One region of the Bacillus pretiosus genome, then DNA from elsewhere that is predicted to be linked to it. Evidence: predicted binding sites of a transcription regulator. Region 1 holds the regulator's gene; each other region holds the start of a gene.
The links. The regulator Rex, encoded in region 1, represses fermentation and respiration genes when NADH is low (regulators of the CRP and FNR family bind a similar motif). The targets are predictions, from matches to a motif close to TTGTGAAATATTTCACAA.
Positions count from the first base shown of each region.

Region 2: a site for Rex is predicted at 4,520-4,537, ahead of ACU8YW_RS24930 (L-lactate dehydrogenase). Genes of this name have one in related genera too.
Region 3: a site for Rex is predicted at 4,707-4,724, ahead of nirB (NADPH-nitrite reductase large subunit). Genes of this name have one in related genera too.

Region 1 is NZ_CM129593.1:253,952-260,980, forward strand. Features, by position in the region: gene tsaE (tRNA (adenosine(37)-N6)-threonylcarbamoyltransferase complex ATPase subunit type 1 TsaE) at 1-109, shown strand, start outside; gene tsaB (tRNA (adenosine(37)-N6)-threonylcarbamoyltransferase complex dimerization subunit type 1 TsaB) at 90-782, shown strand; gene rimI (ribosomal protein S18-alanine N-acetyltransferase) at 796-1,239, shown strand; gene tsaD (tRNA (adenosine(37)-N6)-threonylcarbamoyltransferase complex transferase subunit TsaD) at 1,239-2,255, shown strand; gene ACU8YW_RS01505 (ABC-F family ATP-binding cassette domain-containing protein) at 2,663-4,597, opposite strand; gene ACU8YW_RS01510 (redox-sensing transcriptional repressor Rex) at 4,785-5,414, shown strand; gene ACU8YW_RS01515 (YdiK family protein) at 5,444-5,635, opposite strand; gene ACU8YW_RS01520 (CPBP family intramembrane glutamic endopeptidase) at 5,632-6,381, opposite strand; gene groES (co-chaperone GroES) at 6,783-7,029, shown strand, end outside.
Region 2 is NZ_CM129593.1:4,790,370-4,797,398, forward strand. Features, by position in the region: gene ACU8YW_RS24905 (DUF3937 family protein) at 407-670, opposite strand; partial or broken gene ACU8YW_RS24910 (quinol oxidase) at 771-896, opposite strand; gene ACU8YW_RS24915 (hypothetical protein) at 1,068-1,595, opposite strand; gene ACU8YW_RS24920 (phosphatase PAP2 family protein) at 1,739-2,386, shown strand; gene ACU8YW_RS24925 (PTS sugar transporter subunit IIC) at 2,442-3,455, opposite strand; gene ACU8YW_RS24930 (L-lactate dehydrogenase) at 3,478-4,428, opposite strand; gene ACU8YW_RS24935 (spore coat protein) at 4,674-4,922, opposite strand; gene ACU8YW_RS24940 (hypothetical protein) at 4,936-5,121, opposite strand; gene ACU8YW_RS24945 (TetR/AcrR family transcriptional regulator) at 5,237-5,794, opposite strand; gene ACU8YW_RS24950 (MBL fold metallo-hydrolase) at 5,798-6,520, opposite strand; gene ACU8YW_RS24955 (acyl-CoA dehydrogenase FadE) at 6,661-7,029, opposite strand, start outside.
Region 3 is NZ_CM129593.1:2,014,792-2,021,820, reverse strand. Features, by position in the region: gene ACU8YW_RS10510 (esterase/lipase family protein) at 1-443, opposite strand, end outside; gene ACU8YW_RS10505 (arylamine N-acetyltransferase family protein) at 994-1,833, shown strand; gene ACU8YW_RS10500 (hypothetical protein) at 1,927-2,136, opposite strand; gene exsG (exosporium protein ExsG) at 2,353-2,505, opposite strand; gene ACU8YW_RS10490 (excalibur calcium-binding domain-containing protein) at 2,713-3,624, shown strand; gene ric (iron-sulfur cluster repair di-iron protein) at 3,826-4,533, shown strand; gene nirB (NADPH-nitrite reductase large subunit) at 4,742-7,029, shown strand, end outside.

The sequences.
Region 1 (7,029 bases):
TTTATTCCATGCTGGAGATGATACAAGGAAAATTGTACTCGAGCCAATTGGAGATCGATATATTAGATTATGTGAGGAGCTATTACAAGATGAAAGTACTAGCAATTGATACTTCAAATTACGTAATGGGTGTATCCCTTATTGAGGAAGGAAACGTAATTGGGGAAATCATTACAAACTTAACAAAAAACCATTCTGTACGTCTTATGCCAGCTGTAGAGAAATTGTTAAAAGAATGTGGTGTAAAACCGAAAGAATTAACTAAAATAGTTGTAGCTGCTGGACCTGGATCATATACAGGTGTTCGCATAGGTGTGACAGTTGCAAAAACATTAGCTTGGTCACTTCAAATACCAATTGTAGGTGTATCAAGTTTAGAAGTAGTGGCTGCAAACGGTGCTAATTTTGATGGATTAATCTGTCCTTTATTCGATGGAAGACGCGGACAAATTTATACTGGGTTATATACATATGAAGGAGAGCATTTAACTTCTATAGAAGAAGACCGAATCATCCTTATTGTAGACTGGTTGCAAATGTTAAAAGATACAGGAAAGCCTGTTTTATTTATTGGTAACGATGTTAAACTGCACAAAGAGACGATTATCGAACATTTAGGCAACCAAGCTGTATTTGCTCCCTTCACTAAAAATAACCCAAGACCAAGTGAGTTAGCTTTCTTAGGGTTACAAAAAGAAGAACAAGATGTACATTCATTTGTTCCTAGTTATCTTCGTTTAGCTGAAGCTGAAACAAAGTGGTTAGAAAGTCAAAACAAGTAGGAGCTTGCAGAAGATGGATATGATATTTAGAAAGATGGAACTCGATGATATCGCTCAAATTGTAGCTATTGAAGAAGCGTCTTTTTCAACTCCTTGGACTGCAGATGCCTTTCACCGTGAGTTAACGACGAATGAACATGCACATTATGTTGTGCTAGAAAAAGATGGTCGTGTAATTGGGTATTGTGGATTGTGGATAATTATTGATGAATCACATATAACAAATGTAGCTATTTTACCAGAATACAGAGGTCAAAAGCTAGGGGATGCTTTATTGAAAGAAGTTATTTCCGAAGCGAAAGATTTAGGGGTAAAAACGATGACGCTTGAAGTACGTGTATCAAATGAAGTAGCAAAACAGTTATACAGAAAATACGGATTTCAAAATGGTGGAATTCGTAAACGATACTATGCAGACAATCAGGAAGATGGTCTCGTAATGTGGGTGAATATATAATGGAAAAAAATACGATTATACTTGGTATTGAAACAAGTTGTGATGAAACAGCAGTAGCAGTTGTTAAAAATGGAACGGAAATTATTGCGAATGTCGTTGCATCACAAATTGAAAGTCATAAACGTTTTGGCGGAGTTGTACCAGAGATTGCATCCCGTCATCATGTAGAAGAAATTACAGTTGTGTTAGAAGAAGCTTTAAAAGAAGCAAATATCACATTTGATGATATTGATGCAATTGCTGTAACAGAAGGACCTGGGTTAGTAGGAGCGCTTTTAATAGGGGTAAATGCAGCGAAAGCAGTGGCTTTTGCACATGATATTCCTCTAGTGGGTGTTCATCATATAGCTGGGCACATTTATGCGAACCGTTTAGTAAAAGAAGTTCAATTCCCACTACTATCACTTGTTGTATCTGGTGGACATACGGAGCTTGTTTATATGAAAGAACATGGTTCATTCGAAGTGATTGGTGAAACAAGAGATGATGCAGCTGGAGAGGCATATGATAAAGTAGCTCGAACATTATCCATGCCATATCCAGGTGGTCCTCACATTGATCGCCTTGCACATGAAGGGGAACCGACAATCGATTTGCCTCGTGCATGGCTAGAACCTGATTCGTATGATTTCAGTTTCAGTGGATTGAAATCAGCAGTTATCAACACTGTGCATAACGCGAAACAACGCGGGATAGAAATTGCACCGGAAGATTTAGCAGCAAGTTTCCAAGCGAGTGTAATAGATGTGCTTGTAACGAAAGCATCTCGTGCAGCAGAAGCGTATAACGTAAAGCAACTGCTTCTTGCTGGTGGAGTAGCTGCGAATAAAGGACTTCGCGCACGTTTGGAAGCGGAATTTGCGACAAAAGAAAATATCGAGCTAATTATTCCTCCACTATCTTTATGTACCGATAATGCAGCGATGATTGCAGCCGCAGGTACAATTGCATATGAACAAGGAAAACGTGCTACATTAGCTCTAAATGCAAATCCAGGATTAGATATTGAAGAATAGTTATGCACAAAATTAACCACAGCTTGTGGATAAAACCCATATTATCTGTTGATAATGTGGGTTTTATTGTGTATATAAAATGTTGATAACTTTTTTGGAAGTTGTGGATAATGTGGAAAAGTTATTTTGGGGTTTATTTTATAAAGGTGGATATGTGTATAAACCTGTGGATAAAGCAGAAGAAGTCTGACCTTTGAATGTATTCTTTTTTGGGAAATAAATCGCAAGAAGATATCTCTAAAAAACATTTTGAAATGTCCCCTTATTATAGGGGCGAGCCAACATTGTCAAACTTTGTCGGTAAATCGGTATGTCGTGTCGAATCGTTTATACCCCAGCTAGAAGATAAAAAGGATGTCGCATAGTCAAAAATCCCGACTTATGAGACATCCTTCTTATTCATACTCTTATAAATGTAATTCTTCCCATTCTGCCATACAAGCATCAAGTTGCTCTTGTAGTGTTTGCTTTTTCGTTGTAATTTCACTAGCCTTTTCATAATCTGCGTATATTTCTGGTAAGCAAAGTTGATCTTCTAACGTAGCAATTTCTTCTTCAAATTCTACAATATTTTGTTCTAGTTCCTCAATTTTTCGAGTGCGTTGACGTTCTAATTGTTTACGCTCTTTTTCTTCGAGATAATTTAATTTTTCTTGCGCTACAGTTTTTTGAACAGGTGCTTGGTTTTCTTGCTGTTCTTGTTGTTCAAATGCTGCACGTTCAATCATTTCATTTTTCTTCTCCACATAGTAATCGTAATCGCCTAAATACTCTTGTGCACCTTCTGTTGACAACTCAACAACGGTCGTCGTTACACGATTAATAAAGTAGCGGTCATGTGAAACAAATAGAAGGGTGCCTGGATAATCAATTAAAGCATTCTCCAAAATTTCTTTACTATTTAAATCAAGATGGTTCGTAGGTTCATCGAGAATTAATAAATTTGATTTTTGCATCATAAGTTTTGCAAGAGCTAATCGAGCTTTTTGTCCACCACTAAGAGAAGATACTGGTTTTAGTACATCATCCCCTGTGAATAAGAAGTTACCTAATATCGTGCGAATTTCTTTTTCGGGCTGCAATGGATATTCATCCCATAACTCATTTAAAACTCGCTTAGAAGATGTTAAGTTTGCTTGTTCTTGATCATAATAACCAACAGATACATTGGATCCGAAAGAAACATCACCATTTAATAGTGGTAACTTATTCACAAGTGATTTTAATAATGTGGATTTTCCAATTCCGTTTGGACCAACTAAAGCAACGCTATCCCCGCGAGTTAAGCGCATAGTTACATGTTCAATAATCGGATCATCATCATAGCCGATAGTTGCATCCTTTACTTGTAAAACATCATTTCCACTTTGTTTTTCGATATCGAAGTAGAAGGATGCTGACTTAGAATCACCTAATGGTCTAGTCAATAATTCCATTCTATCTAATTGTTTACGACGGCTTTGAGCACGTTTTGTCGTAGATGCGCGCGCTATATTTTTTTGAACGAAATCCTCAAGCTTAGCGATTTCATCTTGTTGTTTTTCATAACGTTTCATGTCTTGCTCGTATAATGCTGATTTTAAGTCTAAATATTTACTGTAGTTACCAACAAATCGTCTGCTTTCTTTATTCGAAATTTCATATACTTGTGTAACGAGTTTATCTAAGAAATAACGGTCATGGGAAACGATTAGTATTGCGCCAGGATAGCCTTGTAAATATTGTTCAAGCCATGTTAATGTTTCGATGTCTAAATGGTTTGTAGGCTCGTCCAAAATAAGTAGGTCTGGTTTCGTTAATAATAATTTACCGAGAGCTAATCGTGTTTTTTGTCCACCGCTTAATGTAGAAATCGTCGTCTGGTGCGTTTCAACTGGGAAGCCAAGACCACTTAAAATCGAGCGAATATCTGCTTCATATTGATATCCACCTTGATCTTTATAATCTAATTGCAATTGGTCATAATCAGCTAATAATCTTTCATATGTAGCCTCGTTTGAAAAGTTTTCTTCTTTTCCCATCTCTTGCTCTAGCCTTCGAAGTTTTGTCTCCATTTGCTGCAAGTGTGTAAAGACGGTTAACATTTCATCCCAAATTGTTAAAGACGTTTCTAACCCGGTATTTTGAGCTAAATATCCGATTGAGACATCTTTTGGTTTTATAATTTCGCCACCATCATGAGATAGCTCACCAGCTATTATTTTTAATAGTGTAGATTTTCCGGCCCCATTTCGTCCGACTAATGCGATACGATCTTTCGTTTGAACTTCCAATTTTATGTTTGCAAGAATCGTTTCGGCACCGTATAATTTCGTAAGCGCGTTTACTTGTAATAAAATCAATGTTTTCACCTCAAATAATTTCTTAACTTTGCCATGTTTATATTTCTCAATCATACTAAAAATAGTGTATAGTTTAAAATAAAGAGAGAATACTTCTTCTCTTTATTATACAGGGAAATTCATGAGTGCTAAACTTCTGTATTTGATTCAAGTATATGAATAAAGGTAGGAAGAGAGGAGAGGTTATATGGAGCAGCAAAAAATTCCACAGGCCACTGCCAAACGATTGCCTCTATACTATCGATTTATCCAAAACTTATCTCTTTCTGGTAAGCAACGTGTTTCATCAGCCGAATTGAGTGAAGCGGTAAAAGTTGATTCCGCAACGATTCGAAGAGATTTTTCATATTTTGGAGCGTTAGGGAAAAAAGGTTATGGATATAACGTAAATTATTTATTATCATTTTTCCGTGAAACACTCGACCAAGATGATATAACACGTGTAGCACTTATTGGAGTAGGTAATTTAGGGACCGCTTTCTTACATTATAATTTCACGAAAAACAATAATACAAAAATTGAAATGGCGTTTGATGTTAGTGAAGAGAAAGTCGGGACAGAAATCGGGGGCATTCCTGTATATCATTTAGATGAATTAGAAGAACGTTTATCAACTGATATACAAGTGGCAATATTAACAGTACCCGCTACAGTGGCACAATCTGTAGCAGATAGATTGGCAGAAACGAACGTGCATGGTATTTTAAATTTCACACCAGCGCGCTTAAATGTGTCAGATAATATAAGAATTCACCATATTGATTTAGCGGTAGAGTTACAAACACTTGTTTACTTTTTAAAGAATTATCCACAATAAAACGCAGAGGAAGCGACCTCTGCGTTTTATTATTGTTTTTTCTTTGTGAATTTAACTAAGATAAGGCGAAGTGCCAAATTAAAATCAATTGTTGCCATAACTGCAAATAGTATTGTCCACATATTCCAGATTGTATCTGTTACGTTCGTAATGGCGAAGCGTGTAAAGATACATCCTAGAAGGAAGTACAATGCAGCCATGAACAATGGTGAGTTCCTCATACTAAAAATCCTCCGATAAAGCCTTGCATTTTTTCAGCTTCTTTAATCATTTCTTGAATTTGTTCATTGCTCATTAAAACTTGAGCAACTGCAACTAATGTATTCATTGCAACATGAGCTGCGATAGGGACGATAATACGCTTCGTTTTTACATATAAAAAGGCGAATACGAGTCCCATAGAAGTGTATACCAATAAGTGAGTGAAATCAAAATGAATTGCTGCGAATACAAGAGAACTAATGATAGCAGCAATAAAGAAGTTAAACTTCTTATAAAGTGTACCAAATAAAATTTTTCTAAATACGATTTCTTCCAAAATAGGTCCTATTATAGAGATAACGATAAGGAACCAAGGTGTCGTTTTTGCGATATCCATAAGTCTTGCTGTATTTTCTGATCCAGGTTTAATTCCTAATACACGCATTTCTATCATACCGGCAATACTTTGTGAGAAAAATGCTAGGAAGAACCCGATAAAAATCCAACCAATCGTAGCTGGAACAGTAGAGCGCATTGTATCTAAACGTCTGTCACGAATATCTGTTCTAAGTAACCAAAGTACGATACATAATGCAATAAAGAAGCTAATGATTGCCCAGTGGCCAGTTATGAGTTGAAATTTCTCTTCTCTAGTAAATCCCCTGTTATCATAAAGTCCAGTTTTCAGCAGAAGTGGTAATCCAGCAATGGATGATAACTGCATTAAAATGTATGTAACGATAACCCACCAATATTGTTTTTTCAAATGGTTTAACCATCCTTTCTAACTCTAGTGTATGAGATAAGGTAGGATAACATGTAAGTATGCTACCTACGATATAAACCTCGCTTAAATTATGTTTTTTTCGTAAATCCTTATTTGAAATTATAATAGAAGACAGGAGAAAGTTGTGTGTATAGCGAAAACAACTTAGGGTGTCCTTTCATATTGTAACATACGAGTAGGGGAAACAACGATTCATATAGTAAAGGTAGAAGAAGAGGGACTCTATATAGAAAAGTGTATAGCTTAATTTGCGAAAAAATTATGATTTTTTTACTTGCAAAAGAAATTGAGATTATTTATTATTATAAGTGTGTTAGCACTCGGGTGACTTGAGTGCTAATAAATAAAATTTACATAACAAAATGAGGAGGTTATTGTTCATGCTAAAGCCATTAGGTGATCGCGTTGTAATTGAGCTTGTTCAAGCAGAAGAAAAAACAGCAAGTGGTATTGTATTACCAGACACTGCAAAAGAAAAACCACAAGAGGGTAAAGTTATTGCAGTAGGTACTGGTCGAGTGCTTGAAAATGGTGAGCGTGTTGCTCTAGAGGTAGCTGCAGGTGATCTTATCATCTTCTCAAAATATGCAGGTACTGAAGTAAAATATGAAGGTACTGACTACTTGA
Region 2 (7,029 bases), 720 kb from region 1:
ATCTTAAACAAACGTTTGATTAACTCCCTATTTTTCTTTGCTAACTCTTGGGCTACATCGGTTTCTTCCTACCGAACATACATCTTAAACAAACGTTTGATTAATTCCACATTTTTCTTTGTTAACCCTTGAATTGCATCGGTTTCTTCCTACCGAACATACATCTTAAACAAACGTTTGATTAGCTCCCTATTTTTCTTTTCTAACCCTTGGGCTGCATCGGTTTCTTCCTACCGAACATACATCTCAAACAAACATTTATTTAACCATTTCATCCTATAGTCACAAAACCTGGAGACACTTTACATGACAAAGATATACAGATAAAAGGAACTAACGATTTTGACCGTAATAGTGAGAGTATGCCATGATGTTGAAGAAATTACTGCAAATAAAAAAGACGCATTTAAATGGATGCATCTTTTGGTGATGTTTCTTTTGTGAAATCATATAAAGCAATTGCGCCTAAAATAACCAATATACTTTCAGGGGCATCTAATAAAATAGTTCTCCAAGTTTCTGATACTACCCATCTAATCCCTGCCGCTGATTCAAGATATGTTTGAAAATAACTGATTGTAAAATCAATTACATATAAACATACTAGTAATGTTAGACCAAATCGAATTAATTTCTTGTTTTTAAACATGTAACACCTCTCAAAATTCATTGGATATTTCTGATTTTAGTTCGTTACATAAAAAAATCCTTATATTTAATTTTAACATACTAAAATATCCAAATAAATACAATATGCATATTTGTATATTTCATAAATACTGAGGAATTACTGTTAATAAAAAAACCCTACTAGTGTAGGACAAAATAGCTTTAGCAATCCCAACAAGTAATCGCATAAATAACGAAATCATTTGAACCACTATATAACCGATTCCTGGATGCGCTTCATTAAAACTTTATAATTAAATGCGCAATAGCTGATATAAAATTATAAATCGGTATCATTACATCTCGCATACGTTGTAAAGCTTGCGTGAACTTCTCAATAATATTTTTATCTGTGCTTCTGCATAAAAAATAAGAAGCCTCTTATACAGGCTTCTTCATCATCTATTCAAATAATCGGCAATTGTTTGAAATACGACGATATACATATTATGAATACTTTCTTCAGTATTGCCACCATTGGACAAACCGACTGCCCATTGTTGTCCTTCACCACTTCCGATATTTGCAAAGCCTTGCGTATACATAGCATTTACATCTTTTCGTGCACTGTTATACTCTATCCCCTTTGTAATAAACGTTGAATATGATTTATCTTGCAAACCGATAAAAAATACTGGTTTCTTTAGCGATGAAAATACATTTTTATACTGCTCTGTTGAGGCTTCTTGAAAGTGATCTTTCATTATTAAAAAACCATCCACTTCCTTAGATTTCTTTTCCAGTTCCTCTAACTTTGTTTCCTCAAACTTTATATTCCTAAACGTATCTTTCGGCTTTTCTCCAATAACTCCAATTACGAGGGCTCTTCCGTTATATTCTAATTTCTCTCCTTCTTTATCCTTTGCACACCCCGCACTGACTAGGCATATCAATATAAAAAATAAGAAATACGATAAACGCTTCATTTAGCACCCTCCCCTTCTTTTAAGTCAAGTGACAAAAACGTAAGGTGAATTCAAGAAAATGTAAGTAAAATCGATAGCTCAAATGACGTTTCTATATTATAATCAATTGAATTTATTTACATTACTAAACATAGGAGATTATCATGAAGAAATTTAAACTTTCATCTTTTCTTCCGTTAAGTTATATACTTCTACTCGTACTCGTAAGTCCCCTTTACGATGTATTAAATAAATCTACTGTACACGCAGTAGATGTCACAACTGTAGTAGATGATTGGATTCCATTTGTGAAAGCATTTATTATTCCTTATTTACTTTGGTTTCCTTACTTATACGGCGCACTTATTTATTATTGCTTTGCGAATCGAAAACAATATTATGTCACTTTAAGTAGTATAATTCTTGGAAAACTTGCTTGTTTTTCTATTTATTATTTTTGGCAGACAACTGTACCACGTCCAACAGTCGTTGGATCCGACGTATTTTCCGAACTAGTCCGCTATATTTATAGTATCGACCAACCGGTAAACTGTTTCCCTAGCATTCACGTTCTTACTACCTTTGTGATTATGCTAGCTGCCTTTAAACGTAGAGAACAACATGCTTTTGAATATTATATTCTTACCTTCTTCGGTACGCTTATTATTTTATCAACGCTATTTACGAAGCAACACGCATTTGTAGACGCCATTTCTGGAATGACGCTTGCAAGCATACTTTACTTCGGCGTTCAGCTTTTATTAGCAAAAGAAACTGTACGTGTTCCAGTAAAACAAAATCACAAAATGTAAAAAGCAGACTGTGGCTTCCAGTCTGCTTTTCTCTATATAAAAGGAGATTTTCAATTTAAGATTGCGGTACAGTCATATCACCAGAGTGAATACGACCTGCTTTTTTAAGAGCAATGTAAAGTATATAAGAAACAGCTACCGGAATGATGATATAAGTGATTACCATCGCTGGGACAACTTCCCATCCTTCGCTAGAAATTAAATTAATTGGTGCGATAAGAGAACTTAATCCAAGACCTGCAATTTCTTTTCCTGCTTCTAGTTGGAAAATTAATGCGGATACTGGACCAACTATAGCACTGGCGACGACAGTTGGGACGAGAATCATTGGATTTTTAGTGATATTTGGCAACTGTACTTTCGGAGTACAAAGCGCTTGAGCTAATATGCCGCCTAAATTATTTTCTTTCGCTGAGATTACAGAGAATCCGATAAACTGAGCAACGCAGCCTGCAAGAGCAGCACCACCTGCAACACCGTCTAAGCTAAGTGCGATCGCTAACGCAGCTGATGAAGCTGGAGAGATAAGTAATAGTCCCCAAACGACTGCAATAACAATAGAAGCGATGAACGGGCTACCAGCTGAGCTATCTTTAATGAATGCTCCAATTGTATTTAACACAGGAGTAATATTATGAGACAACCAAATACCAACTAAACCAGAACCTAATATTGCCGCAAATGGAACGAGCATCATATCTAACGCAGTTTTTCCACTTAAACGTTTACCAATATATACAGCTAAAGTTGCTGTTAATAATGCACCGATTGGCTCACCTGTTTTAATAATTAGACCTGCTTCAGTAATTGAAATGGATCCAGCACCAATCGCTCCAGCTACCATAGCCGAGAAGATTACAAGACCATTTGCACCGAGCATAAAGGCAATTCCGGCACCAATGGCTGGTGCCATAAGCGATTTTGCAACAACTCCGATTGTAATAAGCAATGGAATATCAACAATTCTTCCTATATTTTCGATTAGTAAACCAATTCCAAGGGATACGAAAATACCTTGTGCGATTCCAGCAGATGCTTTAAATACACGAGACATTATATATTCCTTCATTTGTTTCACCTTCTCCTATAAGTTAGTAACCAATTGTTTTCATATAATCACGTAAAATATCGTTTGATTTTGCGAATCGAGATTCTTCATCCTCTGTTAAGTTTAGTTCTACAATTTCTTTTATACCATCTCTAGTAATAATAGCTGGCACTCCTGTACAAATATCATACTCACCGTACTCCCCATCTAAAATAGCTGATACAGCAATGACACGGTAATCATCGTTAAAGATTGAGCTCGCAATATATGCTAGAGAATTTCCGATTCCGTAATAAGTAGTACCTTTTCGTTTATAAATTTCCCATCCAGCTTTTGCAGTCTTCTCAACAATTTCATCTAAATCTATTTCACCAAATCGGTCTTTTTTCTCTTCTAAAATTTGTAGAATCGGCTTTCCGCCAACAGTTACGTGAGACCAAGCAACCATTTGAGAATCACCATGTTCTCCTAGAGAATACCCATGAATACTACGAGGATCTACATGTAACATTTCAGATAAAATTGTTCTTAAGCGAGAAGAATCTAGTGATGTACCAGTACCGATCACACGATTTCTAGGTAATCCAGATAATTTCCACACTTGATATGTAATAATATCAACTGGGTTCGATGCAAGTAAGAAAATACCATCAAATCCACTTTCCATTACGCCGCCAACAATACTTTCCATAATCTTCGCACTCGCTCCTAAAGTATCTAAGCGACTTTGTCCAGGTTTTGGTGCTGGTCCTGCTGTAATAATAACGATGTCCATATCTTTGCAGTCTTCATAGCTTCCTGCATATACTTTTGTTCTTGTATTTGTAAAGTTAATGCAGTGTGATAAATCCATTGCTTCCCCAACTGCACGTTCATGATTTATATCAATTAATAATAGTTCTTCGCAAATGCCTTGATTTACAATGGAATATGCACAACTTGATCCAACTAATCCAGTACCGATAATTGCAATTTTTCTTGTATTTCTTTTCATAGCAATCTCTCCTAATTGATCATATAATCTATTTCTTTTGTTCTTTACACTCCTCATTATATAGATTCCCACGATATAAACCATGGATACTTTGTGAAATATTGAGCAAACTTTTGTCCTTTTTGTGAATTGTTATATTCCATTTTCGTCATATTTGTTACAACTTAAAAAATATTTATTATATATTTATTGACATGCCCAAAACAAAAAAACGAGCGACTTCATTCGCTCGTTTCTTCATCCCATTATTCCGCACTTAATTGACCTTTTAATTGCTGTACAACCATTGGGTTAGCAGGTGCAGCTGGCTTATAATAACTCTTTTGCTTTGCGTACTCATACATATTACGTTGACGCATCTCATCCTGATTACGAATTTGGATTAACGTTTGATGTAACTGTTCATTATCAGACTGAGAAATATAATTTGCATAACTTGTTAAACTTGCATTCAATCCTGCTAAATAATCATTTACCATATCTTTTTCATTCATCTGTCGCTTCCTCCTATCCTAGAAAAGTCATCAATTGCTGTTTCGTATTTCGTGCATCTTGTGCATCCTTTTGTAGCATTTGTTTCAGTTGTGGATCTGTACAAGCCTGTGCGTACTGGTCTAACTTATTAATAATTGTTGCATGTCCACCAATTAAATGGCGTAAGTTTTCTACTTCAAGCTCTGTTAAATTTTGCATAGAATACTCCTACCTTTCTTCATACATTCTCCTTTAGTATTCTGTTCTTTTGAAATCATATACACTAAAAAACCTTAGAATTTCTCCTAAGGTTGCTGACTGTCTCTCTTCTTATTCAATCTTTTATTACATGTAATCCTTTAATAAACGTTTCCAATAATACATGTAAACTTATATCCAAATCTAACGGTAGACCAAATCCCCCTTGCTGTTCAATCGACGCAAACCCGTGACAAATACTTCTGAATCCACGCGTCGCATGAAGTGCATTCTCTCCTTCTAAGCCGTATTGTTGTAAAACATGAAGACAAAGCTTTACAATTCCGTCACCTGCTTTTCTTACTTCTTCATCTCGTAAAAAAGTTGCTTCATACAGTCCAGGATGTTTGCGTACGAATGCTACATACGCTTCTCCCAAAGCATGAATTGCTTCATCCATCCGTTTACCCTCGGCCGCTTCTTCCAGTCTGTTATACAGCTGTTTGATTCCGTAAATGCCAAGATTTTTCCGTACATCTTGTAAACCTTTCACATGATTGTATAGCGAGGGGGAACGTACCCCTAATGTTTGCGCTAATGAAGCTAACGTTACTTCTTGTATTCCATTTGTATCTGCAATTTCTGCTGCTGTTTCTACAATTTTCTGTAATGTAAGTCCGATTCTTGGTGACATAAATTAACCCTCTTTTCTACTTTCTATATTCCGCTTAGCTTCCTTAATAGCATGTTTTATGACAGTACCTGGATTCTTTATCATTTTCCCATGTCCTGCCGCAAGTAAGGAAGGCTCATATTCGCTTAGCTTCTCTGCACTTTGTAATGATATTTCTTTGCTCCACGTTGCCATTGCAGGAAACGGAAACCAAAATTTCATTTGTCCCGAAACAGCCATACCTCCTCTTGTTTGGAAGGCATCCCCGACAATAAGAGCTTTATTTCGTACATCAAGAAGCGACATGGAGCCTGGCGTATGTCCCGGCGTCATAATCGCAAGAAGCGATCCAACTCGGTCGCCATCTTCCAATAAAACATCAGGTACCGTTTTTACCTTTTTAGGTACACCGCCTTTTATCGGTATATTCGGTTCATCCTTTTGTAACGTCGTATCTCCTTCTAAAAGCTTTGCGTCCCGCTTAGAAATATAGACTGGAACATTAGAAAGCACTTCCTTTAATGCGTCTAATGCACCGATGTGATCATCATGCGCATGTGTTAATACAATATTCGTAATTGGTTTCCCTATTTTTTCAGCCGCCTGTAAAATACCTTTTGCGCTATATGGCAAAGCCGCATCAATTAAAGTTAAACCATCTTCTTCCTCGACAAAGTAACAATTCACAGGAAACACTCTTGGCAAAAATGACAATTGATATACCGTTTTTTCATGTATCACTCTCATATTTCCAGCTCCCTTTTCACGAAAACTAATACCATTAGTTTCATTATACTAATGGTATTAGTTTTTTGTCACTAAAATTTTCATTTTTGCAAAAAAAAAAGAAAAGTAGCCGTTTATACGACTACTTTTCTTTACAGCTATTAAACTGTGTAACGCTCATCTTCTAAAATTTTCGCAGCGATTTCACGTTTCTTCGGAATTACGTTAAGTGGTGTGTGGCGAGTTAATTTACGTAATGATGATAACATCATGCGCAGCATGTCGCCGTTTTCAACTGCGATAAGTGTTTCTTTCGCATCTGCTTCGATTTCGTTGAACGCTTCTTGGCAGAATACTTCAGTGTATAACACTTTTTGTTTATTCTTTTCAAGACCAGTTGTTTTAATTGCCTTTTCTGTACGAAGAACAGCTGACTCCATTGCGTATAGGTTGCTTACGATGTCAGCGATATTCACAAGAATTTCTTGCTCTTTATCTAATGCTTTACCGTATTTTTGAGCAGCTAATCC
Region 3 (7,029 bases), 1.8 Mb from region 1:
ATACCGCCTTTACTATGTGCTACAATATTAACTTTTTTACCGAAATGATTATATATTTCTTCTAACTTTTGTGCTAACAATTTTCCGTTGTCCCACTGACTAGCTGACCCTTTCCCAGCAGCATCATATAATTGTATAAATACTGTTTGATAGCCTGCTTTCAAAGCATAGTCATACATATCATTTATATCGTGATACACTGTCTTTCCATACCAACTATCAGCATTCCCATTCCTTCCTTGTACAAAAAGAATTGGAGGCTTATTCTCATCATAATTAGCAGGTTTTTGACCTAAAAACCATTCTCCAGGTGTAAATACTTCTGTATCAGGAAATCCCTTTCCAAGCTCTTTTACAACTTCTGCCCGTACATTCGTGCTAATCATTGGAGCCATAATTAAAAATACAATCAGTAAGGCAACACATCTTCTCATCAATCGCATGTTACTCCCCCCACTTTTTTTGAAAGAAGGTGCTCTTTGTAATATTTTTTTATCTTCTCTCTTAATACTAGATAATCTTTTTACTTAAACAAAATCTTGTCCCTATTTGCAAAAGATTACTAGTACACCTTCTTTCTTAACTCACGTTATTCTCTTTGTTTCTATCTCTTCCTTTTGAGAGAACACTATAAAAAAGTTTCTCAATAATTGTTAACCGTACTAAATCCAAATATCTCTAAATCATTATTGTCTATATAAAGTATACAAATCTTGAAAAAACTTTAGGAAAAAAACACTTTATTACCACCTAGTTATAAAAAAGATTAATGAAGATATGTACTTTTATTTAATTTTATACAAAACAAACGAATAGAGGCTTATACTGTAAGACTTTCCTACCATTAAATTTTAAACTGAAATTTCCGAATAGAAAATAATATTTCGAGAAACATATATTATGATAATTTTCGCAGACTTGAATTAAACTTTTATAAGTACTAACCTATCGGTGAGCAGAAGAAAATTCTGTAAAAAGAAAGGAGAATGCTTTATGATGACCAATTTACAAAAGGAGTTTTTTAAACGACTAAAAATTCCTGCAAAAGAAATAACATTTAATGATTTAGATGAAATTCTCTTGAAAATGGGCTTGATTCTCCCCTATGAAAATCTCGATATTATGGCTGGTACTATTAAAAACATCTCAAAAAATAACTTAGTAGAAAAGTTACTAATTCAAAAACGAGGCGGTCTTTGTTATGAATTAAACTCCTTATTGTATTACTTTTTAATGGATTGTGGGTTTCAAGTATATAAAGTAGCTGGTACTGTTTATGATCTTTACGATAATAAATGGAAACCCGATGATGGTCATGTCATTATCATATTAAATCATAATTATAAAGATTATGTTATAGACGCAGGTTTTGCATCTCATCTACCTCTACATCCCGTCCCTTTTAACGGAGAAGTGATTTCTTCTCAAACGGGAGAATATCGAATTCGCAAACAAACTACCCGAAAAGGTACACACATTTTAGAAATGAGAAAAGGAGCTAACGGGGAATCTACAAATTTCTTGCAATCTGAACCTTCACACGAATGGAAAATAGGCTATGCTTTCACTTTACATCCAATAAATGAGAAAAAAGTGAATAACATTCAAAAAGTGATTGTAGAGCATAAAGAATCGCCTTTTAATAAAGGGGCTATTACTTGTAAATTAACTGATTATGGTCACGTATCATTAACAAATAAAAATTATACAGAAACCTTTAAAGGCACAAAAAATAAACGACCAATAGAATCAAAAGATTATGCTCGCATTCTTCGTGAATCTTTTGGAATAACACAAGAAAAATATGTAGGAAAAACACTAGAAAGAGGATAGTTGACTAGAAGTATTTCATAATAAAGCAGATTCCATATTTAGAATCTGCTTTATTTTATATTTTGTTATAAAGAATTTTTTTGCTGGTATCCTTTAATTTTCAATGATATACTCATCATCATATTTATCGTATTGGAGCCCTGATCCTATTTTTGATTCCGTAACTTGATCTCTTAAAAACGGTGCAGCTTCCATTTTGCTAGTTGCAATTTCAATTCCATATTTTTTCGTTAAATGGGCTAATTCTATTAAAAACCACTCTCTTCGCAATGTAACTGGAATATCCAATGTTCTTCTTTTCATGTATAATAGCACCTCTTTAATTTCATAACTTAATGAACATCACTACATGCACGTGTGAAAACTACCTTTCATCACTAACATCCAATGAAACATTATAGTATATGCATGTCCATTTTAAACGTGCTATTACAAAACAATATTTTAGTTTACATAATCATATTATGTAAGAGTAGAAGAGAAAGGTATATCCCTTCCCTTCTACTCTAGAAACTTAAATTAAGAACATCTTGGTACACCTAAAGCTAAGAATAAACCTGCTACTCCCGCAGTAATCGGTACTTTTAACGTAATAACATCGTCTACTTTCGTTACTAAAAAGAAAGCATTACCTTCTTGTAATATACAAGTTACCAATAATTGGAATTCCATTTACCCCCCTCCTTTCAATCGTTATATTATAATTTATGAATTATCTTTAAAAATGTAATAGGGAATATATCCATTTTTCCTTATATATGAAATAAATGTTTGTAAGTCTATTAAAAATACTAATTTTCTAAATTTATATAAATCGTGTAATATCCAATAAGTTCCTATATAATCAATAGTGAAAATCTTACAAATGGAGGTATAAAAATGGCGATTTTGAGTAATATTGGTGCAGCTTTATTTTTTATTGCTTTTATTCTTTTAATACTATGTATCATTTCATTCTTTAAGAAAAATGGAAAAGCAAAACAATATGGTCGTCCTACTGTTATTCTTTTTATGATTTCAATTCTCTTAACAGGAATGGGCACTACAAAATCTGAACACCCAGTCATCGATTTTTTTGCTACTTTAAGTTTAATTTTATTTATTTTTTTCCTTGTTCTAGCAATCTTATCCGTAATTAAAAAGACAGGTGTAGCAAAAAAACAATTTATAATCACTGCTATTTTATTTGTCATTTTTGGTGCGTTATCAAGTATTTCAAACCCTTCTTCTGAAAAGACGGCAGCTACTAGTAAAAAAGTTGCATCTAACAATGCAGAACAAAAAGATAGCGACAAAAAAGATGAAGCAGCAAAGAAAGAAGCAGATGAAAAAACTCAAAAGCAAGAAGATGAGAAGCGTCAAGCGGAAGAACAAGCTCGTAAGCAAGAGGATGAAAAACGCCAAGCCGAAGAGCAAGCTCGCAAGCAACAAGAAGAGCAAAAACGTCTCGCTGATGAACAAGCTCGTAAACAACAAGAGGAACAAAAACGCCAGGCTGATGAGCAAGCTCGTAAACAACAAGAAGAGCAAAAACGTCTCGCTGATGAACAAGCTCGTAAGCAACAAGAAGAGCAAAAACGCATAGCTGATGAGCAAGCTCGTAAGCAACAAGAGGAACAGAAAAAAGCACAGCAAGCTCAAACACAACCTGCTGCAAGTAACAATAGTAATGTAACTTACGCAAATTGTGCCGCAGTTAGAAGTGCTGGGAAAGCTCCTTTATATAGAGACCAACCAGGTTATAGCTCTAAACTTGATCGTGATGGTGATGGAGTTGCATGTGAAAAATAGTATAAAAAAAGAAGCTTCTAGTAAGCTTCTTTTTTTATCAAATAGTATTGCGACTAATTACCTCCTCTCTCTCTTCCATTTATAACACTCCTATTATTCTCAAAACAGACACATAATAAGTGATTTCAATCACCACATTGTTTTTCATTCATCGCTATTCTTAATTTAGATATTACATTTAAACTTTATGGAGGCATTCATATGGAACATACATTTACTGAAACTTCAATTGTTGGTGAGATTGTTACGCAATTTCCGAAAGCTAGTGATCTTTTTAAATCGTATAGAATAGATTTTTGTTGTGGTGGTAATAAGCCGCTTATTGATGCAATTCATGAAAGAAATTTACCGGCTTCTGAAGTAATTACAAAGTTAAATACACTTTATCATAATACGAAACGATTAAATGAATCTGAAATTGATTGGAAAAATGCTTCTTATCGTGAATTGATTGATTATGTAATTAATAAGCATCATCGTTATTTAAATGAAGAATTACCGCAGTTAAGTCCATATGTGACGAAAGTATTACGTGTTCATGGAGTAAATCAGCCTCATTTAGCTCAAATTCATAAGCTATTTCATGAACTTAAAATGGAATTAGAACAGCATTTAATTAAAGAAGAAACGGAAGATTTTCCCTTAATTTTAGAATTTGAACAAAATCCAACTGATGAAAACTATGAAAAGTTAAGCAAGGTAGTAGATGAGTTGGAAAATGAACATAGCCACGCCGGAAATATTATAAAAGAACTTCGTAAAGTGACAAATGACTTTACTCCTCCAGAAGGAGCTTGCGGCACTTATCGACTTGTTTATCAACGCCTTGAAGCGCTAGAGTCTGATTTATTTGAGCATATTCATTTAGAAAATAATATTTTATTTCCGCGTGCCATTACAAGAGCATAAATCAAGTGCAGGACATGAGTGTAAATACTTATGTCCTGCTTTTTCATTTTGCGAAAAATATCCACGCCCCCCTCAAACAAATCCGAATTTTAACAATTTGTGAATCATTATATAAGTGTGATAAATATCACATCTCCCCCTTTTTTAATTTTCTATAATAAAAATATAATCCTTTGTTCAATATTTCACATAAAAAGGGGAAACAAAAATGAAAAAACGTTTAGTTATGATCGGAAATGGTATGGCTGGCATACGCTGTATGGAAGAAATATTAAAACATGATAGTGATTCCTATGAGATTACTATTTTTGGAGATGAACCGCATCCAAACTACAACCGTATTATGCTCTCTCATGTTTTACAAGGCAAAACAAATATGCAAGATATCATTATGAATGAATATAGTTGGTACGATGAAAACGAAATAACTTTGTATACAAACGAAAGAGTTCAAAGTATTAACCGAGAAGAAAAAATTATTATTACAGAAAAGAATCGTACTCTTACATATGACAAGCTCATTATTGCAACAGGTTCTAGTGCTTTTATTTTACCTGTTGAAGGTTCCACACTTCCCGGTGTAACAGGATTTCGAACTATTGAAGATACACAATTTATGATAGATACCACTAAAGAAAAGAAAAAGGCCGTTGTCATTGGTGGCGGGTTACTCGGTTTAGAAGCCGCAAGAGGTCTAATTGACTTAGGAATGGACGTACATGTTGTTCATTTAATGCCTAACTTAATGGAGCAACAACTAGATACGAAAGCAGCTTCTCTTCTGCGTGAAGATTTAGAAGCACAAGGCATGAAGTTTTTAATGGAAAAGAAAACTGTAAAAATTCTTGGTACAGACTATGTTGAGGGCATTCAATTTGAAGATGGTGAAGTTGTAGATTGTGATTTAATCGTAATGGCTGTCGGAATACGACCAAATACGAAAATAGCAAGAGGTGCTGGTCTCATTGTCAATCGCGGCATTGTAGTCAATGACTATATGCTAACAAATGATGAATCCATTTATGCAGTTGGCGAATGTGCAGAGCATGACGGTATCGCTTATGGACTTGTTGCTCCTCTTTATGAACAAGGGGCAATATTAGCGAAACATATAACAAATTTACAAACGAATGGATATACGGGCAGTATCGTCGGTACACAATTAAAAGTTGCTGGTTGTGATTTATTCTCTGCTGGTCAAATATATGAAGATGATCAGACGAAAGCAATATCGATCTTTGATGAATGTAAACGTTCCTATAAAAAAGTATTAATTCGCGACAATAAAGTCGTTGGTATCGTTTTATATGGTGACACAGCTGATGGTACACGCCTCTTTAGCATGTTAAAGAAAGAAGAAGATATACAAGAATATACACCAGCTTCCATTCTTCACAAAGCTGGTGAAGAAAGTGAACTTGACATTGCTACAATGAGTGCGGATGACACGATTTGTGGATGTAATGGTGTTACGAAAGGTACAATCGTTCATGCCATTTTAGAACAAGAGTTAACTACTTTTGAAGAAGTAAAAGGCTGCACGAAAGCAGCAGGATCTTGTGGTAAATGTCGTCCGCTTGTGGAACAAGTTTTATCTCATACACTCGGAGATGCTTTTGATGCTTCTGCGCAGTCTGCTGGTATGTGCGGATGTACAACTTTATCACGTGATGAAGTCGTAGCAGCCATTCACGAGAAAGGTTTAAAATCTCCAAAAGAAGTACGAAATGTTCTTGGTTTTGTACATGAAGATGGCTGTTCGAAATGTCGTCCTGCTTTGAACTACTATTTACGTATGGCGATTCCAGAAGAATATGAAGATGATAAAGCGTCCCGCTTCGTTAATGAAAGAATGAACGGTAACATTCAGCACGATGGTACATTCTCTGTTATTCCACGTATGTACGGAGGCGTTACAACAGCAGATGATTTAATGAAAATTGCTGAAGTTGCGAAAAAATATGATGTTCCTCTTGTGAAAATTACAGGTGCGAGCCGAATTGGCTTATACGGTGTTAAGAAACAAGATTTACCTAACGTATGGGCTGACTTACATATGACTTCGGGGTATGCGTATTCAAAATCGCTTCGTAATGTAAAATCATGTGTTGGTTCTCGCTTCTGCCGTTTCGGTACGAAAGATTCATTAGGACTTGGTATGCTCCTTGAACAATCATTAGAAATGGTAGATACACCCCATAAAATGAAGATGGGTGTAACGGGTTGTCCGCGTAACTGTGCGGAAGTACTGACGAAAGATTTTGGAGTTGTTTGTGTCGAAAATGGATACCAACTTTATATTGGCGGAAATGGTGGTACAGAAGTACGCGAAGCTGATTTTGTAATGATTGTCTCTACTGAAGATGATGTCCTTCGCATCGCTACAGCTTACATGCAATATTATCGTGAAACTGGTATTTACGGAGAGCGTACTGCCTACTGGACAGAACGATTAGGCTTCGATCACATAAAAGAAATACTGCAAGATGTAAATAT